Regions from separate parts of the Bacillus sp. 5RYD7K genome, predicted to be linked through region 1. Evidence: riboswitches for the same ligand, from Rfam matches in the RefSeq annotation. Region 1 holds a riboswitch; each other region holds the start of a gene.

Region 1 (8,238 bases):
GTTCTTTGCGCCAAGCTGGCAAAGGCGTTCGGCCGCTTTTTTCCGGTCTTCAAACGTACGGATTTCCATTCCGGTCAATGCCTCAGCTTCCGGAACATTCGGCGTAATCGCATAACTGCGCGGAATTAACAGCTCTTTTAACGCGGCCTGTGCTTCCTCACGCAGCAGGGATGCGCCTCCTTTGGCAATCATGACGGGATCGGTGATGAGATGCTCCAGTCTGTACTGATCCATTTTTTCCGCAATTTCCGCAATCATCTCCGCGCTCCACAGCATTCCCGTTTTTATCGCATCAGGCCGCAGATCTTCCGCCACCGCGTCGATCTGGCTGCCGAGCGCTTCCCGGGTGAGCGGGTAGATGCCGTGAACACCCAATGTATTCTGGGCGGTTACCGCTGTAATGGCTGACATCCCGAAGACGCCGAGCTCCTGAAAAGTTTTCAGGTCCGCCTGTATACCGGCCCCTCCTCCTGAATCTGACCCGGCAATCGTCAATGCTTTGCAAATGCTCATGCTGTTTTTCTCTCCTTTCGCATTATCCGATCCATTTATGATAAAAAGATTTCGCTCTGCTGATGTCGCTTGTGCCGTGAATGAATGCTCTGCCGTCACGAAACAGAACCATCTTGAAACTGTCTGTGCGGAAAGAAATTAAATACGGATTGGCCGAAACGTCAAGCCCGGCCCGTCTGAGCTGTCCCGAAAGCCTTTGCAGGTCAAACGGCTCTGAGATTCCCGTTCTGATCTGTACCGTGTTTCTCCCGCACAGAACAGCCGCTTTTGACTGATTCTCGTAAGATAAAAACGGAAAATCGTTTGTGCCGCAGCTCGGGCAATCAGCTTTCTTGAGACGGGCAACGTTTATTTCGGACCGTTCATTTTTCCACAAATCAAACGAACGGAGAACATGCTCAACAGGTCCGCCCGTTAACAGCTTCAGCGCGTCTGCAGTCTGAAAAACAGCCGTCTGTAATACAGCCGGACTGATAATTCCCGCCGTATCACATGTCATACCGCCTAAAGGCAATGTCTCAAGCAGACAGTGAAGGCACGGCGTGACCCCGGGAATGACGGTAAAGGAGAGTCCGTAGCTGCCGACACAGGCGCCGTACAGAAAAGAAACTCCTTTCTGTACAGCCGCATCGTTCACAATCAGCCTCGTTTCAAAGTTGTCAGTCGCGTCAATGATAAGAGATGCGTCACAAATCAGTCCGGGTGCGTTTTCCGCAGTGACATCCATGACAAATCCCTTCACATCTACATCGCTGTTTATGGATGTAAGCCGCTTTTCAGCTGCCGCGGCTTTCGGCATTTCCTGTCTGACGTCATCTTCGGTATAAAGCTGCTGGCGCTGGAGATTACTCCACTCCACATAATCTCTGTCAGCGATCGTTACCTTCCCGACCCCTGCTCTGACAAGCATCTCCGCATTTGCCGCGCCAAGCGCACCCGCGCCGATAATCACGGCATGAGACGACCGGAGCTTCTCCTGTCCGGAGGGACCGATCGGCTGATACAGCTCCTGTCTGGAATATCTGTCCGTCATACCGGAAGACCGTCCCGCGGACTGCTTGCAGTTCCGTAATCTTTCACCGGAATCCGCCCGGCTTCATAAGAAAGGCGGCCCGCTTCTACGGCAAGCTTCATCGCCCGGGCCATTTTGACCGGATCATCAGCGCCTGACACGGCGGTATTTAATAACACGCCGTCCGCTCCCAGCTCCATCGCGCAGGCAGCGTCTTTTGAAGAACCAATGCCGGCATCGACAATGACCGGAACTTTCGCCTGTTCAATGATGAAGGACAGATTCAGCGGATTTAAAATTCCCTGGCCTGAACCGATCGGTGAAGCGCCCGGCATAATAGCATGGACTCCGAGCTCCTCAAGACGCCTTGCGAGCACGACATCATCTGACGTATACGGAAGAACGATAAATCCCTCTTCAAGCAGCTGCTCTGATGCTTTCAGCGTTTCAACCGGATCAGGCAAAAGTGACCGGCTGCATCCGATGACTTCCACTTTTATCATGTCACAAAGCCCTGAAGCTTTAGCAAGCCTGGCGATTCTGACCGCCTCTTCAGCCGTTGCGGCACCGGCCGTATTCGGCAGAAGCGTGTACTTAGACAAATCAAGCTGTTCGAGAAAGTTTGGCTGAGACTGTTCAAAGATATTCATCCGCCGCACCGCAAAGGTTAAAATATCTGATTCCGAGACAGCCACCGCCTCTTTCTGAATCTCAAAACTCGGATATTTTCCCGTGCCTAACAGCAATCTTGACTGAAACTGTTTTCCGCCTATTGTTAACATCCTCATCCGCCTCCTACAAAATGGACAATTTCGATGACATCGCGATCACACAAACTTGTGTTTTCATAATTCTTTTTTTCGATGATTTCTTTATTTCTTTCTACAACTACGATTCTTTGATCAAGCTGATACGATTCAAGCAAATCCTGAACCGTCCCCTCTTTTCGATTCCAATCAATTTGTTTTCCGTTCAGCTGAAGGATCATATTTGAACAGCCTCCTTGCGATCAATTCGAAACGCTTCTTCCCATTCATGTTTAACCTGTCTTCCCAGGATCATATCCCGCACCATTTCAGCCGTTGCCGGAGCTAGCAAGATGCCGTTTCGAAAATGGCCGGCGGCGAATATGATGCCGCTGTTATCAGGATGCCGCCCGATAAACGGCTTTCCGTCTTTTGTTCCCGGCCTGAGCCCCGCCCAAAACCGGTCTATTTTCATATGTTCAATGGCGGGCAGCATGGTTTTCGCTTTCGCAATGATAGCCTCAATCCCGCCGACGTCAGGCGTGTCGCTCCAGTCGCCCCGTTTCATCGTGGCGCCGATGACAAGCCGCCCGCTTTTTCTCGGAACGACATAACTTTGATTATGGTAAAGGGTTTTGGTCAGCGGGATTTCGTCATTCCACACAGAGAGGCATTCTCCTTTCACAGGGAAAAAAGGCTGTCCCAAGCCAAGCTGGCTGAAAAACCGGCCGCTCCATACACCGCTTGCAACTGCGACTTTGTCAGCATAAACATCCCCGCCGGACGTTGTGATGCAGTATTCCCCGTTCATCCGTTTTACGGAAGTGACTTGTGTATGCTCATATATGTCAGCGCCATAACGCCGCGCCCCTTTTGCATACGCTTTGCAAACATAGTAAGGTTCGACATGGACATCGTCTTTTATAAAATATGCGCCGAGAATGTCCTTTGAAGCGTAAGACTCTTTTTCAAGAACCTCTTCTGCTGAGAGCCAAGTGACGGAAGGTAAATCATCCATCTTCCGTAAACGGGTCATGTCTTCTTCTGTATACGCCAATTTAAGCATTCCGCCGTTATGGCGCCTGATGTTAATGCCGCTGGCTTCCTCAAGCTCTTGCCCTGCCGCATCATACAGCCTTTGGCTGTGCATAGCAAAATCAAAAAACGCATCACGGTTTTCACATTCCGCATGAGCGCCAAGCATTCCCGCCGCAGCGCTTGTCGTTTTTCGGCCGATTGCTCCGTCTTCAAACAAGACAACGTTCTGCTGCATCTTCGCCAGCTCATAAGAAATGGCGCATCCGATAATTCCGCCCCCGATAACCGCCGTATCATAGTGCTTATTCATCATCAGCCCCCCTCACCGCGCGTGCATACCGTTTTGCCGCCTCCTCAGGGTTTTCAGCTGAGAAAATGCCCGACATAACGGCAATTCCGTCCGGTTTCGCCTGCTTTGTGAGCCCGATCGTCTGCAGTGTCATTCCGCCGATTGCAATGACGGGGATGGAAAGCGTACGTGTGATATCTGAAAGCAGGCCGATGCCTCTTGCCTCAAGTCCTTGTTTACATTCCGTTTCAAACACATGGCCGAACACCACGTAATCCGCATCTTCTTTTTCAGCTTGGACGGCTTCTTGCAGTGAATGAACCGAACGTCCGATATGGAGATGGGGAAATCTGCTCCGCACCTGCTTTACGGAAAAGCTGCTGGACGGAAGCTGAACACGTTGTATATTGGCAAAAAGCGCGATATCTGCCCGATCATTGATGATCAATTTGTCCTTATCCGCACCGCCTTTTTTCAACAGTGACAAAAGCTGCATGATCTCTCCCGCTGTTTTGCCCCGCTCACGGATATGGATAAAGCTCACTTCGCGCTGAATCGATAGAATATCCTCGGCCAGCTCGGCAACGGGTTTGCGATTATCAGTTACGGCGTGCAGCTCCAAAGGACTCCACCTCTTTTCCGCCCTTCTCCGACCAGCCTTCTTTTTGATAAGCCATTCCCCAAAATTGATATTCATAATAGCTTGAAATCACAAAATTCTCTTTCATTTTCGCGCGGATTTCCTCTGTGCTGTTTTCAGCAATCTCGTCAAAACGGCTGATCTGTTCTTCGACCTGCTGTCTGAACCAGTCTCCGCCGTATGTACTGATCCATTTTTCGTAAATCGGATGTTCCGGTTTGCATTCCTTTAAGCGTTCGCCAACTTCATAATAAAGCCAATAGCAGGGCAGAAGCGCGGCTAAAATTTCTCCAAAACGGCCGCTCATCACCGATCTGTACATATGAGACGTATAAGAATAGGCTGTCGGTGCCGGCTTAAATGCCGCACGCTCTTCTTCTGTAATCCCTAAAAGCTCCGTAAATTCGCGGTGCAGCGCCATTTCCGCTTCATATGTGCCCTGAGCGTGGCCCGCCATCCTTCCCGTCGTAAACAAGTCTTCGGCATATGCGGCTGCAAACGCCTGAACTTTTGCAAAATGCGTCAAGTAGTAGGAATCTTGCAGCACATAATAACTGAAACGATCTAACGGCAGGCTTCCGTCACCGATCCCTGTTACAAACGGATGAACAAAGCTTCCGTCCCACCATTCGGCTGCCGCCAGTCTGCATTCTTCAGAAAATGTCATAAAGTTTTCCCCCCTGATAAAATAAAAAAACCACTTTCCCGCATCGGAAAAGTGGTTTGGAATTTATCTGGATAAAAGGAACCCAAAAAATACCGCTCCACTTCCCTACGCAGGTCTGAACCTGTTCAAGTTATGAGGGTCTAAAAGTCTCACTTTTATCTCAGCCCTTATGAAGGACACCCCTAGTGGTCATACGATTATCATTTACTTGTTATGCCTTCTATCTTATCACGAAATGCAATTTGGTCAAGCTTCAAGGATTTTTCTCAGCTCCGACACGTAGTTGCGCGAGCCCGTAACGATGAGACGGTCTCCTGTTTTCAGCCTCGTGTCCCCGTGCGGAACGATGCTGTCCACACCTCTGAAAATCCGGACGAAAATCACATCGCCCATCAGCGGAAATTCGCGCAGAATAATGCCGTCATACGCTGTGTTTTCCAGATTGATCTGATAAAGCGAAGACTCTTCATTCGTCAGAAGGTTCATCACGCCCGGCGCCTCAATTAATGCGCGCAAGAGCGTCTTTGTAGACAGAAGGATAGAAAAAATACTGATGCCCTCTTCCTTCAGTTTTGTTTCATGTTCAACCGAGCCGACGCTTGCGATGATACGCTCAGTCCCTTTCTCTTTCGCCATTAAGGCGATTTCAGCGTTCACATCTTCATTTCCCGTCGCCACGACAAGAATATCCGTTTTAAAAATACCGTGCGACTCAAGCGTGCCGGGCTCGTAATCAGAAATCGTTTCAACAGAAAAAACGGATTCCGCAAGCTTTTCCCCGGCATTTTCCTGATACACATGGACGACCCGCACATCATATTCCTCATCAGGCAGCTCCAGCGTCACCGGAAGCGTCATTTGGTTGGCGCCGATAAATGTAATGCGCTTTTTTTCCTGCGGCGCACTTTGCCGCTTGAATAATTTTTTAAAGCCGATCGGTGAGATGATGCTGGCGATAACCGCAACCAAAGTCAGCGCGCCGGACATATTGGCGCTGATAATGTGAAGCCTTTCTCCGATCGTAGCCGCCGCGATAACAAGCGACAGCGTAGAAGTCAGCAAAAACCCCGAAGCAAACACGGTTCTTTTGTCATACCATTTCTTTAAATAAAACACCGGGAACATTTTGCTGATAAACAGCGCCAGCAGAAGCAGCGGAATCATCGTCAATGTTTTCGGATCTTGGAAAAGCGTCCATATGTCCAGCTTTACCCCGACCATGACGAAAAAGATCGGAATTAAAAACCCGTAGCCGAATGAATCCAGCTGCTCCACCATTTCTTTATTCGGCGACAGAAGCGATACCAAAACGCCTGCTAAAAATGCACCGAGAATATTTTCCGCCCCGAGAGATTCCGATAAAGCGACAAGCACGATAATCAGTGTAAAAATGGCTCGCGTGCCGATCTGGACGGTGCCTTTAGACATCGACTGCACAAATGAGCGGTGTTTAAAGATCCTGCCGAAGAAATACAGCACCACACCCGCGGCAAAGAGAATCAAAAGAAGCCACATATTTCCGCTGTCTTCCCCGTAAAGAGAAGAAAAGAAAGCGAGCAGAATCATCGTAGCCAAGTCCGCAATAACGGCGACAAGCAGAATAATCTGGCCGATATTTGAATTCATGATCCGTTCTTCCTTTAAAGTCGGAACGACCACACCGAGTGATATTGTCGAAATAATAAGCGTCATTAAAAATGCGTTTTGAATAAAACCGGCTAATACAAAGGCATAGGACAGCAGCAATGATAAAATAAAGATGCCGAAAAATATGATCAGTGCGGCAGAAAACGTATTGGGTGCTTCCTTGCCGTTCGGAAGGAATTGTTTTTTCTTCCCTTTCTCAAATGACGAAAAGTCAATTTCCAATCCGCTTAAAAACATTAAAAAGATAAAGCCGAGAACAGACAGCGTCTCCAGCCACGTGTCTCCCTGAACGACGAGATTCAGGCCGCTTTTTCCGATAATAAGCCCCATGATGATTTCCGCGACGACGACCGGAATGCTGAGCTTAAACCGATGTAAAAGGAGCGGCGTCAAAAAAGCGACGATCAGAACGACGACTAAAGAAGCGACTGATGTGTGTTCCATTTGTAAATACCTCCTTAAAACAAGGGTTATAAAAGCCCGCTTAAAGCGGGCAATACCTTACTTTTTTTAAAAACATAACGCATATTCTAACAAGGCTGGCGGCGAAAAAAAAGTGATAAGGCATTAATTCTTCAAATTCTTTTTTTAATTTGTACCAAAACAGCGTAATTAGGTAAAGGAATTAGTCCCATAATAAATAAAAAACCGGAAAAGGGAGGCTGACAGAATGGCTTATGACATCATCAGCGATATACACGGATGTTATGACGAAATGATCGCGTTAATGCAAAAGCTCGGATATGAAGTGAAAGACGGAATGCCCGTCCATTCTGAAGACAGAACGCTTGTCTTTGCGGGGGATTTAACAGACAGAGGCCCCAAATCCGTAGATGTGATGCGTTTCGTGGCAAAAGCATATGAAAAAGGCATCGTCCGTTATGTCCCGGGAAATCATTGCAACAAACTGTATCGTTACTTAAAAGGAAACCCCGTAAAAGTGATGCACGGACTGGAAACGACGGCAGCCGAACTGAAAGAGCTGTCTCCCGCCGACAGAACGGAAGTCTCCAGACAATTTATCCGATTATATGAGTCAGCGCCGCTTTATGACATTTTACATAATGGCGATCTCGTTGTCGCCCACGCCGGCATAAAAGCTGACGATATCGGTAAATACTCGCGTAAGGTAAAAGAATTTGTGTTGTACGGCGATATCACGGGTGAAACGTATCCCGACGGCAGACCCGTCAGAAGAGACTGGGCCGCTGCCTATGAAGGTAAGGCATGGATTGTTTACGGCCATACCCCGGTAAAACGCCCCCGGATCGTCAACCGTACAATCAACATTGATACAGGATGCGTCTTCGGGAATCAGCTGACAGGCTTTCGCTTTCCGGAGCATGAAACCGTCTCTGTGGAAAGCTCAATGCCCTATGATGCTTCACGCTTTCGCGAGGATCAAGGCAGTCAGACATGAAAAAAAGCCCGAAACCGGTAAACGGTTCGGGCTTTACATATGTTCGATCAATGTTTTCATATCGTCAGGAACGGGAGCAAGAAAAACGAGCGTTTCTCCTGTTATGGGGTGTACGAATGAAAGCCGCTCACTGTGAAGCGCCTGCCGTGCAATTCCCTCGTTTTTTCCGCCGTACAGCGTATCACCGACTAACGGATGGCCGAGGTAACTCATGTGCACCCGGATTTGATGCGTCCGCCCCGTCTCAAGCCGCAACTGCGCAAGCG
Region 2 (8,238 bases), 390 kb from region 1:
CACAGCCGGCCGGCTGGTCCAGTTACGGGACACATGACCAATGGGAATGGGGGATTCCGAGTTCAGGCCCCGGCGCTGCATTTTCCGGAGATAAAGTGTATGCGACGAACCTGTCCGGACCGTATGCCGATTCAGCCAATATGAATTTGGTGATGCCTCCGATCCAGGTTCCGGATTCAGGACGATTGTTTTTGCAATTTAAAAGCTGGCACAAGCTCGAAGAATTTTTTGATTACGGGTACGTGTTCGTTCTGCCGGAAGGAAAATCGAATTGGGAGCAGGCGGCTGTTTACAATGGTGACTCCGCAGGGTGGAATGATGAAGAAGCAGACTTATCCGCGTATAAAGGCCAAAATATAAGGCTTATGTTTAATATGCAGTCAGACGAAGTACTCAATGAAGACGGATGGTATATTGATGACGTCCGGCTTTCAAGCAGTCCTCTCGGCAAGGCGGCCAAAAAAAGTAAACACAATAGACAAACACCGCCCGGCCATCTGAAGAAAAAAACCGTCAGTCCGAAACTGGCCAAACCGGCGGTAAAATCATCCGGAAAACCGGTGAAACGTGAAACGAATCTCCTGCCGCTCAGAGCGCAAATCAGTGTCGCCGAGACGGGGAAATCCGTGTATTCCGACCCCGCAACCGGAAGCTACAGCCTGTCTCATAAAGCGGGAAACTATACGCTGAAAGCCGAGGCATACGGATTTAAACCCGCTGCAAAACAAGTTTCTGTTCAAGCAGACAAAACCGCACAGGCAGACTTTACACTGGAGCAAATGCCGTCCGGTACGTTAAAAGGAACCATCACCAATCAGTCGACAGGCGAACCGGTGGAAGGGGCCGCGCTTTATGTAGTGGAGGACGCTGCAATTGAGCCTGCGGTGACAAATGATAAAGGGGAATATTCGTTTCAGGCGTATGAAGGCAAATACACCATTAAAGTAGCCGCAAAAGGCTTTTACAACAGCGAATTTTCTGTTGACATCAAAGGGGATGCTGAAAAAAACGCCAAGCTTAAGCCGTATATCGGCTATGAAGGGGAAATTGCCTATGATAACGGGACTGAAGAAGCCGGCCTGTCCTATTTTAAGGCAGGCAGCAAATCTGCCGTTAAGATGACGCTTAAAGACGGAAAAGAACACGGTATGCTGACGGGAGGCCTCTTTAAATTTTGGGGCGCGGACTGGCCTGATCCGGGCGGTACCGAATTTCAGGCAGAAGTATATGATGCATCAGGCCCTGACGGGAGCCCGGGCAGCAAAATTGCCGGCCCGTTCCAAGCTGAAGCGCTTCGAAACGGAGAATGGACCAAAGTGGATCTCAGCTCAAAAGGAATCGAGGTCGGAAAGGATTTTTATCTTGTGCTCCGCCAGACGAAACCTGATCCTTATTCACCTGCCCTGTCATCTGACGACGGCAGTCCATATTCGAACAGAAACTGGCAATACCTCGACGGCAGCTGGTCAAAAGCCGATAAATCAGATGGAAACTTTATGATCAGGGCTTTAGTCGACTACGAAGCTTCCGTGCCTGACATCACGTCGCCTGATGACCGGTCATTTACAAACAAGAAGTCAATCACGGTGAAAGGAACGGCTTCACCAAGAACTGCAGTCCGCCTGACCAATAACGGTAAAACCGCCGCTGAAACGAAAGCAGATGCAGACGGCCATTTCCAGGCTGATGTCACACTGCGTAAAGATGCCAATCGGCTGACGGCGGCATCTGTGACGGACAAGGGATCAACCGATGAGTCACGCCCTGTCACGGTCATACTCGATCAGGATAAGCCGGATGTGACGATTGACAGTCCGGCAAACGGAGATAAAACAAATAAAGAAGCGGTGACTGTAAAAGGAAAAGCTTACGATAACCATCTAAAATGGGTGAAGGTGAACGGCAAAAAGGCCGAGGTGAGTGACGGCTCTTATCAAGCAAGAATCCTTTTGGAAAACGGCAGCAACGAAATCAAAGTCACGGCCTCAGACGAAGCGGGTAACAAAACAACAAAAAAGACGGTGATTGATGTCAATTATAACGCTCCCGTCATCTCCGGATTGGTTCCCGGAGCGGATAAAGAATTAAAAGCCGGAGAATCAGTGAAAATCGCTTTTTCAAGCGGGAAGAAATTAGACGCCTCATTCGTGATCCGTATGCCTCTGACAAACGCCCGGGCAGGGACTCAAAACGCGACGGAGCTTCCGCTGAGAGAAATTTCTCCGGGACGATATGAGGGTTACTGGACGGCGACTTCTTCCATCAAAGCAAGCGGAGCAAAAATTGATGTTATTGCAAGAGATGATTATGGAAATGAAACGAGACAGACAGCAAAAGGAAAACTTTATATCAATGAGTAAAACAGAGCGCTGCCGGGACACGGCAGCGCTTTTTTGGCTGAGATGGTCAATAGGAAATCAATCTCTTCGACCCTCGACAAATAAAACGGTTATCCCTTAAAAATTGTACTTTCCCCTCAACATTAATTGACAGACTTTCCCACAGAGCTTGCTTTATACTTATGAAACAAGAGAGAGAAACAGATATGTAAGACAAAAGAGGAAAGGGGTCAGATGTGAAAATCTATCTGGATGTCATTTGGCTGTTGAACTTTTGTTTTGATTCTCTTTTGCTTTTATTAACCGCCTTTATTTTAAAACGCCAGGTGAAAAAAAGAAGAGTGGCCGCCGGCGGTTGCATCGGATCAGCCATTGTGCTTCTGATGTTTACGCCTGTTTCTCCCTTTGTGGAGCATCCGGCGGGAAAAATGGCATTTTCAGTTGTCATCGTGCTTACGGCTTTTGGCTTTAAACGATTTCGGTACTTTTTTCAAAATTTGTTCGCCTTTTATTTCGCGACCTTTCTCGTCGGCGGGGGAATGATCGGCGTACATTCCCTGCTGCAGACAGAATCAATTGTAGAACACGGCGCTATGGTCACGAGCCAGACCGGCTTCGGCGACCCGATCAGCTGGATATTTGTTGTCATCGGATTTCCGGCCGTATGGTTTTTTTCGAAAAAGAGAATCGAAGACATCGAGACGAAGTCCATTCAGTACGATGAACTTGTCATGGTTCAGGCAGAATTCAGCGGGCAGACAATCCGCGCAAAAGGCCTGGTGGATTCCGGGAATCAGCTTTATGATCCGCTGACAAAAACGCCGGTCATGATCCTTCACATTGACAAATTCGCTCCGATTCTCAGTGAAAAGGAAACGGACATCATCAAATCTGCCAGTCCGCTTGAAGTGATAGAGCAGCTTGATGATTCGTTCCGTCATGCGGATAAGCTGAGGCTGATTCCATACAGGGGCGTCGGTCAGGACAATCAATTTTTACTCTGTTTAAAGCCGGATTACGTCACGATTATAACGAAAGACGAGATGATCGCATGTGAAAAATGCCTGATCGGCATCAGCGCGAAACCATTATCAGCGGATGGTGAATTTGACGGAATCGTTCACCCGAAGATGCTGACCGGGAAGGCTGTGAAGCATGTATCCTGACGAAAAGTCTGTTATTCATCATACTCAAAACGCATTGTATTTAGAAGGGGGAGGAAGATGAAAAAACTTAAGCTGCGTCTGACTTATTTATGGTATAAATGGCTGATGAAACTCGGACTGAAAAGTGATGAAGTATATTACATAGGAGGGAGCGAAGCGCTGCCGCCGCCTTTGTCTAAAGAAGAGGAGCAGGTGCTCTTATTAAAGCTGCCGAGCGGGGATCAGGCGGCGCGGGCCATCCTGATTGAGAGAAACTTACGCCTTGTCGTTTACATTGCCCGCAAATTCGAAAACACCGGCATCAATATCGAGGACTTAATCAGCATCGGCACAATCGGTTTAATCAAAGCGGTAAACACGTTTAATCCGGAAAAGAAAATCAAACTCGCAACCTACGCGTCACGATGTATTGAAAACGAAATTTTAATGTACTTGCGCCGAAACAATAAAATCCGTTCAGAGGTGTCCTTTGATGAACCGCTGAACATTGATTGGGACGGAAACGAACTGCTGCTTTCGGATGTGCTCGGCACAGATGATGATATTATTACAAAAGACATTGAAGCCAATGTGGATAAAAAACTTTTGAAAAAAGCGCTTGAGCAATTAAATGATAGAGAAAAGCAGATCATGGAACTGCGATTCGGGCTTGTCGGTGAAGAAGAAAAAACACAAAAAGATGTAGCCGACATGATGGGGATTTCACAATCTTATATCTCCCGGCTCGAAAAGCGGATTATTAAAAGACTGAGAAAAGAGTTTAACAAAATGGTGTAAAATTTTTTCCATCTGACAGTCCTTACTGCTGCAAGGATTGCCGGTGCCGGATGTTTATTTCTGTAAAATGGCGGTGCATATTTTTCCCACCCGAGGAGATACTTAACGTTGTACAGCAGCTCCTAGTGGGAGGGAAAAACGTGTCAAGAAATAAAGTCGAAATTTGCGGGGTGGATACCTCCAAATTACCGGTACTCAAGAATGAAGAGATGAGAAAGCTGTTTAAGCAATTGCAGGATGAGGGCGATGATTCAGCGAGGGAAAAGCTTGTAAACGGCAACCTGCGCCTTGTCTTAAGCGTCATTCAGAGGTTTAACAACAGAGGAGAGTATGTTGATGACTTATTTCAGGTCGGCTGCATCGGACTAATGAAATCCATTGATAATTTTGACCTAAGCCATAATGTTAAGTTTTCAACATACGCTGTACCGATGATTATCGGAGAAATCCGCAGATATTTGCGGGATAACAATCCGATCCGCGTCTCGAGGTCGCTTCGCGATATCGCATATAAAGCGCTTCAAGTAAGGGAGCGGTTAATCAGTGAGACAAGCAGGGAGCCGACAGCAGAGGAAATCGCCAAAGTTCTTGAAGTGCCCCATGAAGAAATTGTGTTTGCCCTTGACGCCATCCAAGATCCGGTATCACTGTTTGAGCCGATTTATAATGACGGCGGCGATCCGATTTACGTGATGGACCAGATCAGCGATGAGCGCAATAAGGATACACAATGGATTGAGGAGCTCGCTCTGAAAGAAGGCATGAGAAGACTGAACGAACGGGAAAAAATGATTTTGCGAAAACGCTTTTTCCAGGGGAAAACCCAAATGGAAGTCGCAGAAGAAATCGGCATATCCCAAGCTCAGGTCTCAAGGCTTGAAAAGGCAGCCATTAAACAAATGAATAAGAATATCCATCAATAACGGAGAAAGCCTTTAAACATTGTTTTAAAGGCTTTTTTCGTGCGCCGGTTTACGTTTGCGAAAAAGTGATGTATTCTAATGTGTAAAAGTTTTAAGAAAATTGAAACAAATAAACGGGGGAACTGCAATGATTTTACAGCTGGACAATGTGTCATTAAAAAGAAACGGCCAATGGATTTTGAAAGATATCAACTGGCGCGTTGAGAAAAACGAAAATTGGGTGCTGTTCGGACTGAACGGAGCCGGAAAAACAGCCTTGCTGAATATGTTATGTTCTTATTACTTTCCCACTTCAGGAGAGATGCAGGTGCTCGGCCATCAATTCGGCAAAACAGAGCTCGGTGACAGGCTCAGAAAAAAAATCGGTCTTGTTTCAGCGGGTCTTCAGCACAAATTATATGCCGCGGATTCTGCTTTTGAAATCGCCCTCAGCGGCGCGTACGCTTCAATCGGGCTTTACGAAACGCCGAGTGAACAAGTGAGGGAAAAAGCGATCGGTCTTCTGAAGGATTTAGGCGCCATCAGTTTCGCGGACAGACGGTATGAAACGTTATCTCAGGGGGAAAGGCAAAGAGCGCTGATTGCGCGGGCGCTTATGGCTGATCCGGAACTGCTGATTTTGGATGAGCCCGTGACGGGTCTCGATTTTATGGCAAGAGAGCAGCTGCTGGATACGATAACGTCGATCGCTGAAAAAGAAAATGCGCCGTCCATCCTTTATGTCACTCATCATGCTGAAGAAATTCTGCCGGTATTTGATCAGGCGCTGCTTTTAAAACAAGGCGAGGTGTTCGCTGCCGGGAAAATCAAGGACATGCTTTCTGACGAGCGGCTTACAGCGTTTTTCGATATGCCTGTCAATGTCTTATGGAACAACGGCCGTCCATTTTTAACGTGTGCAAAAGCGGCATCATCCGTCAAATAAAATCAATTCACCCTGGGGGTGCTGCTGACATGCAGCTGAGAGAGATGTTAGTCTCAACCCTTAACGGACCTGATCCGGATCATGCCGGCGGAGGGAAGCGGTGAAAAAAAGCGGAGGAAAGTCCGTTTTTACCCGTTTCATTGGATGAAACGGGTTTTTTAATACAGCAAAAGGAGAGATGTTCAATGAACCAGCTTGACATGCTGCTGCAGCAGGCGGATAAACGGCGGGGCGATTTAATACATATTGCTGAAAGGTTGATCGCCTTTCCGACACCGGCTCCGCCTGCAAGAAATACAGCAGATGCTCAGAAGTGGGTGGCCGGATTTTTAAAAGAAATGGGCTGCTCGGTCGATATGTGGGATGTGTATCCGGAAGATCCGAACGTAGTCGGTGTTTTAAAAGGGACAGATTCAAGCGGGCATCAAAGCCTGATTTTAAACGGACACATTGACGTAGCCGAAGTCAGGGATGAAGACTGGGACTCTGACCCGTTTCAGCCGCTCGTTAAAGCCGGCATGCTGATCGGAAGAGGCGCCGCTGATATGAAAGGCGGATTGGCGTGTGTTCTTTTTTCTCTGAAGCTGATCCATGATGCCGGCATTGAGCTTCCGGGCGACCTCATTGTACAGTCTGTGATCGGAGAAGAAGTCGGCGAGGCGGGGACGCTGGAATGCTGCAAACGCGGCTATCACGCGGATTTTGCGGTTGTCGCGGATACGAGCAGCCTGCATATTCAAGGGCAGGGCGGAGTCATCACCGGCTGGATAGAATTGAAAAGCAAACAAACATTTCATGACGGCATGAGGCGCAATATGATTCATGCGGGCGGAGGCACATTCGGAGCGAGCGCAATCGAAAAAATGGCGAAAATCATCACTGCCTTGGGAGAGCTGGAACGCCACTGGGCGGTAACGAAAAGCTATCCCGGCTTTTCACCAGGCACCAATACGATCAACCCCGCCGTTATTGAAGGGGGAAGGCACGCAGCGTTTGTCGCCGATGAATGCCGATTATGGATTACCGTCCACTTTTACCCGAACGAAACGCACGAACAAGCTGTGGCAGAAATCGAAGACTATATCAATCGTGTCTCTGACGGTGATCTGTGGCTCAGGGAAAACAGGCCGGTGTTCAAATGGGGCGGGTCTTCCATGATTGAAGACAGAGGAGAGGTGTTCCCGGCGCTGGAAATCGACCCGAACCATCCGGCCGTTTCTGTTCTGGCGGAATCGCACTCAGCCGTCAAACAACAGGAGCCCGTCATCGATGTTTCCCAAACCGTAACAGACGGAGGATGGCTTTATCATGCCGGGATTCCAAGCGTCATATACGGACCCGGCGATTTAAAAAACGCCCATTCCGTAAACGAAGAAGTGTCCGTCGATGAGCTGATGGACTATACGAAAATCATGCTGAGATTTATCCACACCTGGTGCAGCCGCAAAAAAGATTGCCCGATGTGACAAGGTTCAGCCCGGCCGCTCATATAATAGGAAAAAGAACGGGCAAAGGGCGTGATACAAATGATCAGCATATCTGAATTTCAAATAAAAGATGTAGTAAACGTGTCGAACGGAAAAAAACTCGGAAGCATCGGTGATATTGATATTAACGTGACAACGGGAAAAATTCAGGCGATTATTTTAGGCGGCAGCGGAAAAGTTCTCGGTTTTTTCGGAAAAGAAGAGGAAATGATCATTCCTTGGCGAAATATAGTTAAAATTGGGGAAGATGTCATCTTAGTGCGTGTAAACGAACCAAAGGGGGGAGCATAATCCTCCCTTTACTTGTAAAAAGCCGGAAATCTCAATGTTTCCGGCACATTTATTTATTTCATTTTTCAATCAGCCGCTAAACGTATGCTTAAAATTGTGTTAAAATGAGTGGGAAATTCGCTTTTTAATGTTTGTCGAAAGGTTGGATCTTCATGAATACATATCACCCGTTTAGTTTTACCACCCCCTCGGCACTCATGATAGAAGACTGGAACTGTGTGAATCAGCATAACACAAAGGTCATCGCCGGATTCACAACGAAAAACGGCGGTGTCAGCAATCCTCCGTATGAGTCATTAAATACCGGATTGCACGTCCGGGACGAAGCTC
Region 3 (6,499 bases), 140 kb from region 1:
TCTGACGATTTACGGGCGATTGAGACTGATCCGACGGCGATCACTTCGTTGTAAGCGGCCGGATACGACAGTTCTTCTGTCCGCTCGTCTCCGTCACCTTCATTTCCTGCTGCGCAAACGACCAGTACACCGCTTTTTACCGCATTTGTGACGGCTTCTTTCAGTTCAGGCACATCGTTCGGCCCGCCGAGTGACATGGAAATAATGTCCGCCTTTTGTTCAACGGCGTAGTTGATGCCGTTAATAATCCATTCGTATTTGCCGCTGCCGTTTTGACCGCCGAGAACTTTAACGATTAAAAGGCTCGCTTCCGGCGCAACACCTGAAATTCCGCCGTTTGAATCATTGGCGGCAATCGTTCCGGAAACATGTGTCCCGTGGCCGTTGTAATCGGAAATCGCGTCTTCTTTGCCTTCGTCATCATCGGTGAAGTTTTTTCCGCCGATAACCCGGTCTTTCAAATCAGGATGATTAATGTCGCAGCCTGTATCAAGCACCGCGATTTTAATATCCTTTCCTTTAAACCCTTTTGCCCACAATTCTGGCGCCTTAATCACTTTAATACCCTCAGGAAGCTCGTTCACATCCATGATCTGCTCATCCGTGACATAAGGAATCAACCGCATTTCACCATTCATAAAAAAGCCCTCCTTTTTTATGCTTGCGAGTGGATTCAAGGGTGTTGCTACTATTTTATGGCAGATTATGCCGTTCGGGAAGAGTCATTTGAAGCATTTTGATAAAAAAGGCGCAATCTATTGCACTAAATAATTTCAAATAATTGGATGGTTCAACGGCTTTTATTTTGATTCGGCATCAGCTGACGCTATAATTGGAAATGGGAAAGGAGAAGAGGTATGAAGATAAATGAAGCATTGTACGACTATTTTTCCGAACGGGTGGATCAAATTGCGAAAGAATGGATTGAAACGATGGAAGATTCGGATCCGAATTCGATTTACTCTTTGACAAATCCCGTCATCATAGAAGAGCTGATGGAGCAAGATAAAGAATTTTACCGGTATATTAATAAAATGTATATCATGCCGGAAAAAGAATTTTTAGAAGAGTTCGAGCGATGGGTGATTGAGCTTGCGAAAGACCAGAAGCATCTGGATACCCCGGTCCAGTATGTGGTTCGTGAATTCATGAGAAACCGGAGACTGTACATCAGTTATTATGATGCGTTTGCCGATAAACATGAATCTTCGTTTGCCGAGGGAGAAAGGAAGAGATGGGAGAATTTAATCGTTCAAGTATTTGATTTTACGATTTACACATTTGTCGATCACGCCGAATATAATTCGAAAATGCAGCTGAATGCGCAAAGAGAAATGATTTTAGAATTAAGCTCGCCGGTTATTACGCTGAGCAATCGGACGGGGCTTCTGCCGCTTGTCGGCAATATTGACACGGAACGCGCCAAATACATTCTTGAAAATACGCTGAGTACATGTGCAAACCGGCTGATTGAGCATCTGTTAATCGACTTGTCGGGCGTAGTGGTTGTCGATACAATGGTGGCGCACCAGATTTTTAAATTAATTGAGGCGCTGAACCTGATCGGCGTTTCGTCCACTTTATCCGGGATCAGGCCGGAAATTGCCCAAACCGCCGTACAGCTCGGCATTAATTTCTCGGATATTACGATTAAATCCAACCTCGCCCAGGCTCTCAATTATCATCAGTAACATACATATAAAAACAGGCTGCCGAATCACTCCGGCGGCCTGTTTTTATACAAACAACAGTGAAATGAGACAGCTTGCGCCGAATAAAAGGAGCACGAGCATGAAAAAGAACCAGTCGGCGCGGCGCACAGTAACCGTTCTGTAAAACGTGCGGTTTCGGCTCCCTGTAAAGCCTTTAGATTCCATTGCGATCGCTGTGCGTTCCGCCTTTCTGATGGCGCCTGCCAAAAGCGGGATGGTAAAGCGCCTGAAGGCAAAGAGCTTTCCTTTCAGCCCGGAATCAGATGCCGCGCCTCTGATTCTGTGCGCCTGTCTGATAATCAGGATTTCATCTTTCAGAAGAGGAAGAAACCGGAACCCGGCGATCACGCCGTAAGCAAGCTTCGGCGGGAGCTTACATTGCTGAATCAGACTGAGCATAAACAGAATCGGATCGGTTGTGAAAAGAAACATCATCGACAAAGCGGAAAAACATAAAATACGAAACGCGATAGAAATCCCGAGCGTCGCATTATCACTGTTGACGGCAATCGGTCCGAGCTTAAACAACAGATTGCTTTCGGTTGTCGGGACGTGTCCGAATACGGCGGCTGTCCATAAAGATCCGAAGGCAAGAATGACAAATGGAACCGTAAACAGCAGCCATTTTTTCAGCGGCACACGTCCCGCCAAGAGGACGCCTCCGGCAATGATAATATAAAACAAAGCAGGCGTGTACGGGTTATAAATAAACGACAGCATAATGACGCATAACAAAACAGCCGCCGCCTTAATTGACGGGTTAACAGCCTCCAGCCGCAGGTTCATTTCTCCGCCTCCTGTCGTGTTTCATCCATTCATACCGCAGCGGCAAAGCTAAATGCGCCCGCTCCGCGATTCCGATATGATCGGAAAACAATGAGTCCGGCGTTCCGCGGTACACCAGCTTCGTGCCGCAGAGCACAAGGATCGAATCGGCATAATCTGAGACGAGCTCCATATTATGTGTCACCATTAAAACAGCCGTTCCTTCCTTTTGGATCTCCTGAAGCATCAGCATGCACTCACGCGCCGTTTTTGCGTCCTGCCCGAAAGTCGGTTCATCAAGCAGCAAAACTTTCACCTGATGCATAAGCATCGTCGCGACGCTGAGCCTGCGCTTTTGTCCTTGGCTTAAAGAGAACGGATGCTGTGAGGCATAGCGTCTCAGGCCGAACCGGGTTAAGAGCTGAAGAGCTTTCTCCTTTGCGGCTTGACCGTTTTCAAAGCCGAACAAGAGCTCTTGAATGACGGAATCTGTGACAAACTGGTGTTCAGGATTTTGGAAAACATACCCCATCAGGCGCCGAAGCTCTTTTTCCGAATAGGAATCTACCGGTCTGCCGTCTATTTTGATGTCTCCGCTCACAGGGCGGATGAGCTTGGCCGCGGCGGACAGGAGCGTGGATTTTCCGGTTCCGTTAGGGCCGGCAATCGCGGTGATTGACCCTTTTTTTACGGAAAAGCTCACGTCTTGAAAAATGGTGTCCGTTCCTCTTGTGAATGACAGCCCGTGAACACTCAGCGCGTCCTCTGCCGAAAGCGCGGCGGGCCGGGGGCCGGGAAAGGGCGGTACAGGTTCTTGAAACAGTCTTTCCTTGCACAATGTAAAAGGGATGCTGACGTGCTTCTGCAATGAGATCACCCGCGGAATCGGAATGCCGAGCTGCGTCAGCTCTTCAAGTTTTGTTTCAAAGATCGCGTCGGTCTCTCCGTCCATCACCTTCTGACCCGTTCCGTCAAGGACAATCGTCCTGTCTATCCATGGCGCCCAATGATCAAGCTGATGCTCGATAACGAGAAGTCCGAAGCCTTTTTCGGCCTGCAGTTCTTTGATCAGCCGCACCAATTCCCGCACGGAATATGGATCAAGCTGTGCCGTCGGTTCGTCTAAAATAATGAGTTCCGGTTCCATCGCAATGATACAAGCGAGCGCGACCTTTTGTTTTGAACCGCCTGACAGCGAGGCGATCGTCCGTGTTTTCAGATGAGTGATTTCTAATTTTTCCAAAACGTCCTCAATAATTGAGTCCATCTCTTCTTTTGTATATTGCAAATTTTCCAGACCGAAGGCTATTTCATCTTCAACCGTCAGCATGCAAAACTGCTGATCCGGATCTTGAAACACGACGCCGATGGATCGGGCGGCGGGTTCTGACAGGTCCGAAAGATGTGTTCCGTATAAGGAAACGGTTCCCGTTTGAACTGCATCGCAGGCTTCCGGATACAGACCGTTTAAACAAAGTGCGAGCGAGCTTTTACCGCATCCGCTCGGCCCGAGCAATAAAACCCGTTCTCCTTTGCGGAGCTGAAATGACACGTCTTGAAAAACAGGCTTCTCATCCTGCTCATAAGAAAAGGTAAGACGGCGGACCGATAGAAGGGGTTCAGATGCCTGCATCTTGGTTCACCTGTTTCTTTTTCTTCTTGAATTCTTTTCCGAGCGCCATGCCGTTCAGCACCCCTGTGTAAGCCAGCGCATCACTGATTGCTTTGCCGAGAAGGCCGGCAAGAAGCGCACCTGAGACCAGGCGGATGAGAAGCATGACAACTAATAAACCCGGATTCAAAACAGAGTATCCGGAAATGAACAAGTCATAAATGAAGCTCGCAACAGAAGACCCCATACCGGATAAAAGGAGCACGGGCAGGGTATACACCCGCCAGCGTGTCGCAAAAAAGACCGCTTCTGCACCGATTCCCTGCGCGATGCCGATCAGAATCACCATCGGCCCTGACGGATTTCCGAGTAAACACTCTACAAACGCGGCGATGATTTCAGAAACAAGCGCCGCTCCCGGTTTTTGAATAATGTAGGCGGCAATCACCGAGACGATAAACCAAATACCGTAAATCGGTTCGTAGCTCATCCGGCCGAAAAACCCTGCCGCTATATTGCTTGCATGAGTTGATAATAAATAAACGACAGCGAATACAACACTGATGACGGACATGACGACAATTTCTCTCATTTTCCAATTTTTCATTGTGATCTCCTGCTTTCTTATCGGATAGTCGTATGTATGAAAGAGTTGATTTTACGAAAGACGATTGATCGTAAGTTTCATATTGCAGTGTCCTCCCCCGTTTTTTAATGAAAAATAAAAAACTGCATATCCGAGGGAATATGCAGCAGCAGAACGAAAACGCATGGAAAAAACCCTGCGCTCCGGTCAATCTGCACTTCCCCACGCTGGTATTATCCAGATCGGGTTATAAGGGATCAAAACACGCCTGCCGCATGTTTTATCTCAGCCGATAACAGCACCCCTAGTGCTTTTCCTATACAGTTTTTTATGATGACATCATCATAGTTGATCATATCTGATTTGTAAACAGCCTTTCTCTAAACAGAGTTTGGAATCGGACCGGAAGATCATTCATAAAGATAAGAAGAGCCCTTTTGATCAAAAGGAAACGGAGGACATCTATGTTTGTTCATACAGTGCAGTCTGGCGACTCGTTATTTTCCATCAGCAGAAAGTACGGATACCCTGTTGACAGCATCAGAAGCGTCAACGGGCTTGAGGAAACGAATATCGTTCCGGGGCAGGCGCTTTTAATCCCTCTTAATGAATATACGGTTCAGCCGAATGATACGTATGCCGTTATCGCAAGTAAGACTTATGTGCCGCAGATGCAGCTGATGCAGGCAAACCCGGATATTCCGCCGAACCGGCTGCGGCCGGGTTTAAAAGTGAGAATTCCGGATATCTCCAACTATTTGGCGGGAACCCTGCAATTTTACGTCATTCGGACACCTGAAGCGGACAGAGAGCTCATTAATGATTTTGCACCCTATTCATCGGCGATTTCTTTGTTTGAATATCATTTTGGCCCAAACGGAGATATCATGAATGATTTAAACGACAGAACCGCGATAGAAACCACATGGCAAAACAGAGTGCGGCCGCTTGCGGTTATCACGAATCTGACAGAAGGAGGGTTCAGCCCGGAATTAGCCCATCAAGTCCTGCAGAACCCGACGGCGAGAACGAACCTCGTCACTAATATCGTCTACCTGACCGTAAGAAAGGGATACGGCGGTGTAAATATTGATTTTGAACGGATCAGGGAAGCCGACCGGGACCTGTTTACAGGATTTCTCCGGCAGTTAAAAACCCGGCTCTCAGAGCACCAGCTCGCGCTAACGATATCGGTTCCGGCGAAAACAAATGAAGCGGTGCCGTGGCTGAGGGGATATGATTACGGCGGAATCGGAGCCGTCGTCGATTATATGTTCATCATGGCGTACGACTGGCACCACGCCGGCAGTGAGCCGGGACCCGTAGCGCCTTTGACGGAGGTCAGAGAAACCATCAATTTTGCCATCAGCAGAGTGCCGAGAAGAAAGGTGATTCTCGGTGTACCGCTGTACGGATATGATTGGGTGATTCCGTACCGCCCCGGGACGATCGGATCGGCGATCTCCAATCAGCGCGCCATGGAAACCGCCATGAAATATCAATCAGTGATCCGCTACTCTCAGAGGGATCGTTCCCCTTACTTCCGGTATACGGATGAAAATGGAAGAACGCATGAAGTATGGTTCGAGGATGTGCGGAGCATGAGTGAAAAAATGGTTCTCGTGCGGGAATTCGGACTGCAGGCGATCGGCGCGTGGCAATTAACGCTCGGTTTCAAACCGGGTCCGTGGCTGTTGCGGAACTTTTTCACCATCCGAAAGATATAACCGCATTATCCCGCTTTTTCGGAGAGTTTTTCTTTCTTATGATAACGGATCTTCTTTTGGACAATCTAAAGTTGAAAAGGAGGTCTGTTCTGTGAAG
Region 4 (8,238 bases), 260 kb from region 1:
TCACAAAAAATGTTACGATCCCGTCAAACCATGAGTATTTCCTGACAGCGGATATGACACCCGTTATCATCGCGGCAGACCATGTGACAAGCAAAGCCAAAAACGCGACAAAAAACGAATTCCAGACATATTTCTGAAGCAGTGACAGGACGTTTTCCTGATACTTCAAAGAGAATCCCAAATCTCCGCTGAGCACATTGCCGAGCCACGTCACATAACGCTGCCAAATCGGCTGATCCAGGCCGTAAAGCGCTTTTAGCTCCTTCGCCCTCTCCGGGGTCAGGTTGACATTGGAATCAATGTAATCGCCCGGCAGCATCGCGAATAAGAAAAAAATAATAAAGGACGTACCGAATAAGATCACAAGCATTTGAATGAACCGTTCTGCGGCATACCGTTTCACAAAAAGCCTCTCCCTTCCGCTGAAAGGGCAAAATACCCTGGATACCGGGTATTTTGCGCCATTGTTCTACTGAATTGACACGTTTGAGAGACTCGAACTGATTCCCGAATAATTGTCAGACTCAAGCCCTTTTATTTTTCCGCTGACCGCCCTTGCGCTCTGACGGTAATGAATCAGAATGTAAGGCGGGTTTTCCCCGAGCTCCCGGTACAGCTGGTGATAAATCTCTTTTCTTTTGCTGATATCAAGCGTGCCGGCTCCTTTCTCGATCAGCCGGTCCGCTTTCGGATTGGAATACCCCGTCACATTATTGGGATGGCCGGAAGCAAGCTTTTCCACCGTGTCATTCGGATCAAGAATCTGCGAGGTGGAAACGGCGGCAAGATCGTACTGTTTATCATTTATTTTCGCTACCTCTGTATTAAAATCCATCACTTCCGGTTTTAATGAGATTCCGATGTCCGCGTAATTTTCTTTCGCGATCGGGATGAAATCATCATCCGCTTTAGACGTGTAATAGCTGATTTCAAGCTTTTTGCCGTTTTTTTCACGCACGCCGTCTTTCCCCGTTTTCCAGCCTGCTTCATCAAGAAGCTTCTTGGCTTTTTCCGGATTAAACGTGTACGGATTGACTCCTTTGTCATCATAAGCCCACGAAACCGGAGACACCGGCACATTAGCGACTTCTCCGTAATGTTTAAAGCGGACATCGACGATTTTCTGACGGTCCAGGCCGTAAATAAGCGCTTGAGACACTTTCTTATCCTGAAAAGGCGGACGCTTATGATTCACGTACACAAGCCCGTAATCATTCACGACCGAGACGCTTATATTCGCAAAACCGAGGCTTTTTAAATGCTCAACCGTATCATCATCAGGAGAAAATGAAGCGTAATCAAGATCACCCGTTTCAAACAGCTGAAGAGAAGTTGACGGATCAATAATTTTATAAATCAGCTTTTCTGTTTTCGGTTTTCCGGAATAATAGTGTTTATTAGCCTGATAGCGTATTTCCTGTCCCGGGAGGTATTCTGTAAATTGATAAGGCCCCGCTCCGAGCGGTTTGGCATAAAGCTCTTTTAAATAGTCCAGTTTGCCGAACCGATAATTCTTTCCGTAGTAAGCTTCCGACAGCACCTGCCCGCCTAAAAGAAGCAGCGACTTCGCACTGACTTTCTCAGTCGTGATTTTAATGGTTCTGTCATCAAGGACGCGAATGCCCTCTATCGTCTTTGCTTTTCCTTCTTTATAAGCCTTGCCGCCTTTAATATAGGCCGTGGTGATATCTTCATAGCCTGCGTAAGCGGGATCATGCAGCAGTGTTAAAGTGAATGCGGCATCCTTTGCGGTGAGCGGCGAACCATCACTGAAAACGAGATTTTTTCTTAAGCGGAACGTGTAGGTAAGCTGATCTTTGGAAATAGTCCAGCTTTCAGCAAGTGCCGGTGCGGGCTTACCCGTTTTATCCAGCTTGACTAACGGTTCAAAAATAGGATCTGTCGCATTTCCATCCCAGCCGTTTTCATAAAAGTACGGCAGAAACACTCCCCCCGGCGCGGAAATCCCCGCAACAAAAGTGTCCGTTCTGGCTTTCGATTTAACGGGAAGCGCCTCCGGATGAGAAGCTTTAAATTTCTTTGTTTTGACATGGGCGATACGCGTTTCCTGTTTTTTATCCGCCGCAGAAGACGGTTCTTCTCCGGCACTCCCTAACGCGCACCCTGATAACATGAATGATACCGACAGCGCGAGTATGATGCCCGTTGTTTTCATCCTCAAAGTGTTCCCCTTCATTTTGATCGAACCCCCGCATGCTTTTCATCTATCTTTATATAAATCTGCTCCATCTGTTCCTCATTTCTCATAATCTCCCGTTTGTTTTTCTCCACAAGCAATTCGAAATTCAATGTGTGTTTTCTGTACTTTTTTCGCTTTTTACTTTTTTTGCGCACATGTGATGCCTTTTTTAACGCCACTTTTCATCCCTCCGCTTTTCATCCAATGGCTTTCACGCAAAAAAAGGCCCTTATCTGTTTACAAGATAAGAGCCTTCGGTGATCCGATCAGCCAACGTTTGGAAATATGTACTGACTATGTTAATTCATACAATCCCTACCTGTCAACTATAATTTAAAATATCGTTTCATTCCGGGGGTTTTCCTCATACACTCTCTTATTTTTCCGCATATGTTAGAAGAAATAACAGATCCCGATGAAAGAGAGTGAGAGTGTGGAAAAGACAACATTGACCGGGCGCATCGTCAGAAAAGATGACCCCGACTATAATGAAGCAAGAACCAATATCAATTTAAGCCTGCAAAGATATCCGGACATCATTGTGTTTTGCCAAAACAAACATGATGCCGTCAATGCACTGAGATGGGCGCGTGAGAATAACGTGCCTTTCCGCATCAGAGGCGGAAGACACAGCTACGAGAATTTTTCCCTGTTAAATGACGGGCTTGTCATTGATCTCAGTGAAATGAAGAAAATAAGAGTGAATAAAGATAAGCGGCTGGTCTCGATTGAAGCGGGTGCCGATTTGGGAGAAGTGTACCGGACACTCTGGCGGTACGGCTTGACTCTTCCCGCGGGAACCATTGCAAATGTGGGAATCACGGGGCTGGCGCTCGGAGGAGGAATCGGATATTTAACAAGGGCTGCCGGCCTGACTTGCGATCGTCTCCTCCAACTCGAGATGATCACAGCAGACGAAAAAGCGGGTGCTGAATTGATAACAGTCAACCGCTCAAAGCATCCTGATTTATTTTGGGCGTCTCAGGGCGGAGGCGGCGGCAACTTCGGCATTGTCACATCCATGGTGTTTAAAGCCGTGCCGATCTCGTACGTGACTGTTTTTTCTGTCACTTGGGGCTGGGATGATTTCGAAGAGGTATTTAATATGTGGCAGCGCTGGGCTCCATTTACAGATAACCGGCTTACTTCATCCATTCAGTTTTGGCCTAAAGAAGTCAACCGCATAGAAGCGCTCGGCCAATTTATCGGAACAAAAAATGAGCTGAAAGAACTGCTGGCTCCGTTAATGAAAGCGGGAAACCCGACAAGCGGCATGGTCAAGACAGTTCCGTTTATCAGAGCGGCAGCCTTTTTTAACAGCCCGGGAGGCAATGAGCCGCAAAAGATGAAGCGGTCAGGCTCCTTTATTGAAAAACCATTGTCCACACGCGCAATTTCTGCTTTAAAATACTACTTGGAGCACGCTCCGAATAAAAACGCCAGTGTCTGGCAGCAATCTCTCGGCGGGGCGGCCGGACGGATCGCTCCGGATCAAACGGCATTCTACTATCGCGACGCAATCATTGCCCAGGAATATATAACAAACTGGACATCTCCTGAAGAGGAAAGACAAAACGTCCGCTGGATCGAAGAGCTGAGAACGTCTCTTTCAAGAGAAACGATGGGGGATTACGTAAATTGGCCTGATATAGACATCAGAAACTGGCTGCGGACATATTACGGAGGAAATGTCGACCGCCTCCGCCAAGTCAAAACGAAGTATGACCCGGAAAACGTATTCCGCTTTGAGCAGAGCATTCCGCCGTTTCGCCGGTCACCGTTTTTCTAAAAAAAGATGAAGATGGTCACACTCCATCCTCATCTTTTCTTTTTTATTGATATAAATGGCTTCCCTTCTCGACAAACTCTTTTGCTTTTTCTTTTAATCCTTCATTGAGGGCGTCGTCTTCAGTCAGACCGTTTTCTTTCGCATAATCGCGAATATCCTGAGAAATTCTCATGCTGCAGAACTTCGGGCCGCACATCGAACAGAAGTGAGCCGTTTTTGCGCCTTCAGCCGGCAGCGTTTCATCGTGATATTCCATTGCTCTTTCAGGATCAAGCGACAAATGAAATTGATCGCGCCACCGGAATTCAAACCGCGCCTTAGATAGAGCGTCATCCCGGATCTGAGCACCCGGATGCCCTTTGGCAAGGTCTGCCGCATGGGCCGCGATTTTATACGTAATGACTCCCTCTCTTACATCATTACGATTCGGCAGGCCCAAATGCTCCTTCGGCGTGACATAACAAAGCATCGCCGTCCCGTACCAGCCGATCATCGCCGCGCCGATCGCCGAAGTAATATGGTCATAGCCCGGAGCGATATCAGTCGTTAATGGGCCGAGTGTATAAAAAGGCGCCTCTTTACAAATTTCCAGCTGTTTGTCCATGTTCTCTTTAATTTTATGCATCGGCACATGACCCGGTCCTTCGATCATCACTTGCACATCGTGCTTCCACGCGATTTCCGTCAATTCTCCGAGAGTCTCCAATTCCGCAAACTGCGCTTCATCATTAGCATCCGCAATCGAGCCGGGACGCAGCCCATCTCCAAGAGAAAATGCAATATCATACGTCTTCATAATTTCACAGATTTCTTCAAAGTGCGTGTACAGAAAGCTTTCCTGATGGTGAGCCAGGCACCATTGCGCCATAATCGCCCCGCCGCGGGATACGATTCCCGTCGTGCGTTTAGCCGTTAACGGGACGTAACGAAGCAATACGCCGGCATGGATGGTGAAATAATCCACGCCTTGCTCCGCCTGCTCAATCAATGTGTCTCGATAAATGTCCCACGTTAAATCCTCAGCGATGCCGTTTACTTTTTCAAGCGCCTGGTAAATCGGCACCGTCCCCACAGGTACGGGGCAATTGCGGATGATCCATTCACGTGTCGTATGAATATCTTTCCCGGTGGATAAGTCCATCATCGTATCGGCGCCCCAGCGAATCGCCCACGTCATTTTTTCAACTTCTTCTTCAATAGAAGATGTAACAGCTGAGTTGCCGATATTGGCATTGATTTTCACATGAAAATTCCTGCCGATAATCATCGGTTCACTTTCAGGATGATTAATATTTGACGGAATGATCGCCCGGCCGCTGGCTACCTCGTCTCTGACAAATTCGGGAGACACATGCTCGCGAATTGCGATAAACTCCATTTCCGGCGTAATGATGCCTTTTCTCGCATAATGCAATTGTGTCACATTTTTCCCTGCCTTGGCCCGCAGCGGTTTCCGCTGTAAACCGGGATATTCGGCGGCACGGCCCTCTTTTTTATAGCCGTTGTCCTCAGGTTTCACGGTCCGTCCGTTATATTCCTCCACATCGCCGCGCTTTGTAATCCACTTTGTGCGGAGCGGCTTCAGACCTTCATGAATTTGAATTTGTACATCCGGGTCTGTATACGGTCCGCTCGTATCATAAACACGGACCGGCGGGTTCTCCTCTTCCCCGAACGCCCCCGTTGTCGGACTAAGGCTGATTTCCCGCATCGGCACTCGTATGTCAGGCGAAGAACCCTTTACATAAACCTTTTTACTGCCTGAAAAACTCGACATAATAGAAATGTTCGCTTGCTGTACTGATTGATTTTGCATACAAATCTCTCCCTTATCCATTTGAATAACAGAACCAAGCTCAGCACCAGCACAAAAAAACCGGATTCATTGGAGAACCCGGTTTTGCAGTCAGAAAGAAACTATTATTGTTTTCCTCAACAATAATAAAACCTTTACTTCCCCACGCTGGTACGAACCAGATCAGGTCCAAAGGGTTAAGAAGCCGCCGCTTCTCTCTCAGCCCGATCAGACGGGCACCCCCAGTAACTATTAATTTCGGTTTCATCGTAACATAATTTGCATAGAAAAAAAAGTATATTATCAAGATTCAGATAACAGAGTGACTGGAAGCTCTGTTTCCCTTACGCCTTCTTCAGTATCAAAAACCCTGTAACCTTTTGCTGTTTCCCGGGAAGAGACAGACCGGAACAGCTGACCGTTTTTATAATGAAGCGCAGCGCCGTCATCAGCGGCATAGCCCTCCTGAAGTTTGTTTTCTGAAATCAGACGGTGATACACCGGCCGGCGCTCCGCTTCTCCGTCATAGTGAGGACAAAAGCTTCCATGGAAAACCCCCCGCCGCCCATTGCAATAATCTGCTTCAACGTCATCACCTCTTTTTTCTCAAGTATAACAGCTCATTAAAAAGGCGGTATTCCGTTTTGGATACCGCCTTTTTAATATTTTTCGCATTGCTATCTGAAAAATGAAAAGACACCGTATAAAATAACAGAGATCCCCGCAGCAATAAGTGCTGGAACAAGCTTCGAACGAGCATATTTCACAACATGTTCCGCTGGCAAACACGGCCCCGACCGCTAATAATAAACTGGTATGGGATCTGAACCGCCAGCGTTACCCCGAGTAAGATATAACCGCCCGCAGGCTTATCATTTTTCACAAGCCTTGGAGGATATTTTCATACAACAAAAAAGGCTTCTACATATGTAGAAGCCTTTTTATACCGGTGGCCGGGGTCGAACCGGCACTCCAGAAGGAACACGATTTTGAGTCGTGCGCGTCTGCCAATTCCGCCACACCGGCATGTAATACGTCGTGTTCAACCGACGTATATAAATATAACATGTATTTTATAAAGTGTCAACGGTTTTAGTGAAGTTTTTTTAATGGTAATGCAGTATACCCGATACAAGCAAGAAACTTATATTCATAGTCTTGACGCTTTTATTATATAAAAAAAGTGATCTGCAATATGCAAATCACTCTCATATATGTTTTGTAATATAAAAATTGATGACCAATTTAACATGTTGCGTCCTAAGTTAAATTGGTGCCGAGGGCCGGACTTGAACCGGCACGGTAGTCACCTACCGCAGGATTTTAAGTCCTGTGTGTCTGCCAATTCCACCACCCCGGCAAAAGAAAGGCGACACCCGGATTCGAACCGGGGATAAAGGTTTTGCAGACCTCTGCCTTACCACTTGGCTATGCCGCCGTAATTTGGAGCGGAAGACGGGATTCGAACCCGCGACCCCCACCTTGGCAAGGTGGTGTTCTACCACTGAACTACTTCCGCAGCATGTAAAGAACTTAATACATCTTATGCAGTTATTTCAAAAAAATGCAACTGGGCTAGCTGGATTCGAACCAACGCATGACGGAGTCAAAGTCCGTTGCCTTACCGCTTGGCTATAGCCCAATGATAATATGGGGCGATTGATGGGAATCGAACCCACGAGTGCCAGAGCCACAATCTGGTGCGTTAACCACTTCGCCACAACCGCCATAATCTAAAGATGAATAAATAATATAGTGGCAGGGGCAGTAGGAATCGAACCCACACCGGAGGTTTTGGAGACCTCTGTTCTACCGTTAAACTATGCCCCTATTTATAAAATGGTGGAGGGGGGCAGATTCGAACTGCCGAACCCTGAGGGAGCGGATTTACAGTCCGCCGCGTTTAGCCACTTCGCTACCCCTCCATCATTTAGAGTGCCGGCCAGAGGACTTGAACCCCCAACCTACTGATTACAAGTCAGTTGCTCTACCAATTGAGCTAGGCCGGCAAATGGTGGCTCGGGACGGAATCGAACCGCCGACACACGGATTTTCAGTCCGTTGCTCTACCAACTGAGCTACCGAGCCTTTTTATATAAATGGCGGTCCGGACGGGACTCGAACCCGCGACCTCCTGCGTGACAGGCAGGCATTCTAACCAACTGAACTACCGGACCATTTTTTGGTTGCGGGGGCAGGATTTGAACCTGCGACCTTCGGGTTATGAGCCCGACGAGCTACCGAACTGCTCCACCCCGCGATGATAATGGTGGAGGATGACGGGCTCGAACCGCCGACCCTCTGCTTGTAAGGCAGATGCTCTCCCAGCTGAGCTAATCCTCCATCATATAAGTGACCCGTACGGGATTCGAACCCGTGTTACCGCCGTGAAAGGGCGGTGTCTTAACCGCTTGACCAACGGGCCCTGGTATTTTTTCGTTTGTTATGTATCAA

The links. Region 1 has a riboswitch for thiamine pyrophosphate ahead of tenA (thiaminase II). Riboswitches for the same ligand answer to the same signal wherever they lie in the genome.
Region 2: another riboswitch for thiamine pyrophosphate. It lies ahead of ACQE26_RS16095 (acetylornithine deacetylase); the one in region 1 lies ahead of tenA (thiaminase II).
Region 3: another riboswitch for thiamine pyrophosphate. It lies ahead of ACQE26_RS17125 (ECF transporter S component); the one in region 1 lies ahead of tenA (thiaminase II).
Region 4: another riboswitch for thiamine pyrophosphate. It lies ahead of thiC (phosphomethylpyrimidine synthase ThiC); the one in region 1 lies ahead of tenA (thiaminase II).

The regions. Positions count from the first base shown of each region.
Region 1 is NZ_CP191200.1:3,668,921-3,677,158, forward strand. It holds gene thiD (bifunctional hydroxymethylpyrimidine kinase/phosphomethylpyrimidine kinase) at 1-513, opposite strand, end outside; gene ACQE26_RS17945 (thiazole biosynthesis adenylyltransferase ThiF) at 536-1,546, opposite strand; gene thiG (thiazole synthase) at 1,543-2,313, opposite strand; gene thiS (sulfur carrier protein ThiS) at 2,310-2,513, opposite strand; gene thiO (glycine oxidase ThiO) at 2,510-3,619, opposite strand; gene tenI (thiazole tautomerase TenI) at 3,612-4,220, opposite strand; gene tenA (thiaminase II) at 4,198-4,905, opposite strand; TPP riboswitch at 4,991-5,099, opposite strand; gene ACQE26_RS17975 (monovalent cation:proton antiporter family protein) at 5,152-6,996, opposite strand; gene prpE (bis(5'-nucleosyl)-tetraphosphatase PrpE) at 7,223-7,972, shown strand; gene ACQE26_RS17985 (RluA family pseudouridine synthase) at 8,006-8,238, opposite strand, start outside.
Region 2 is NZ_CP191200.1:3,282,196-3,290,433, reverse strand. It holds gene ACQE26_RS16120 (S8 family serine peptidase) at 1-2,360, shown strand, start outside; gene spoIIGA (sigma-E processing peptidase SpoIIGA) at 2,576-3,505, shown strand; gene sigE (RNA polymerase sporulation sigma factor SigE) at 3,563-4,282, shown strand; gene sigG (RNA polymerase sporulation sigma factor SigG) at 4,423-5,205, shown strand; gene ACQE26_RS16100 (ABC transporter ATP-binding protein) at 5,333-6,130, shown strand; TPP riboswitch at 6,135-6,243, shown strand; gene ACQE26_RS16095 (acetylornithine deacetylase) at 6,316-7,596, shown strand; gene ACQE26_RS16090 (YlmC/YmxH family sporulation protein) at 7,657-7,908, shown strand; gene pgeF (peptidoglycan editing factor PgeF) at 8,061-8,238, shown strand, end outside.
Region 3 is NZ_CP191200.1:3,530,293-3,536,791, reverse strand. It holds gene isp (serine protease Isp) at 1-638, opposite strand, end outside; gene ACQE26_RS17140 (STAS domain-containing protein) at 858-1,691, shown strand; gene thiX (HMP/thiamine ABC transporter permease ThiX) at 1,737-2,498, opposite strand; gene ACQE26_RS17130 (ABC transporter ATP-binding protein) at 2,473-4,110, opposite strand; gene ACQE26_RS17125 (ECF transporter S component) at 4,097-4,696, opposite strand; TPP riboswitch at 4,878-4,991, opposite strand; gene ACQE26_RS17120 (glycosyl hydrolase family 18 protein) at 5,140-6,402, shown strand; gene ACQE26_RS17115 (transcriptional regulator SplA domain-containing protein) at 6,494-6,499, shown strand, end outside.
Region 4 is NZ_CP191200.1:3,926,929-3,935,166, forward strand. It holds gene ACQE26_RS19290 (ABC transporter permease) at 1-403, opposite strand, end outside; gene ACQE26_RS19295 (ABC transporter substrate-binding protein) at 470-2,197, opposite strand; gene ACQE26_RS19300 (FbpB family small basic protein) at 2,194-2,379, opposite strand; gene ACQE26_RS19305 (FAD-binding oxidoreductase) at 2,634-3,989, shown strand; gene thiC (phosphomethylpyrimidine synthase ThiC) at 4,033-5,805, opposite strand; TPP riboswitch at 5,928-6,038, opposite strand; partial or broken gene ACQE26_RS19315 (Type 1 glutamine amidotransferase-like domain-containing protein) at 6,088-6,342, opposite strand; partial or broken gene ACQE26_RS19320 (Na+/H+ antiporter NhaC family protein) at 6,462-6,631, opposite strand; tRNA gene ACQE26_RS19325 (tRNA-Leu) at 6,729-6,810, opposite strand; tRNA gene ACQE26_RS19330 (tRNA-Leu) at 7,056-7,144, opposite strand; tRNA gene ACQE26_RS19335 (tRNA-Cys) at 7,152-7,222, opposite strand; tRNA gene ACQE26_RS19340 (tRNA-Gly) at 7,229-7,303, opposite strand; tRNA gene ACQE26_RS19345 (tRNA-Gln) at 7,355-7,426, opposite strand; tRNA gene ACQE26_RS19350 (tRNA-His) at 7,436-7,511, opposite strand; tRNA gene ACQE26_RS19355 (tRNA-Trp) at 7,541-7,614, opposite strand; tRNA gene ACQE26_RS19360 (tRNA-Tyr) at 7,625-7,709, opposite strand; tRNA gene ACQE26_RS19365 (tRNA-Thr) at 7,721-7,793, opposite strand; tRNA gene ACQE26_RS19370 (tRNA-Phe) at 7,797-7,872, opposite strand; tRNA gene ACQE26_RS19375 (tRNA-Asp) at 7,885-7,961, opposite strand; tRNA gene ACQE26_RS19380 (tRNA-Met) at 7,968-8,044, opposite strand; tRNA gene ACQE26_RS19385 (tRNA-Val) at 8,052-8,127, opposite strand; tRNA gene ACQE26_RS19390 (tRNA-Glu) at 8,138-8,209, opposite strand.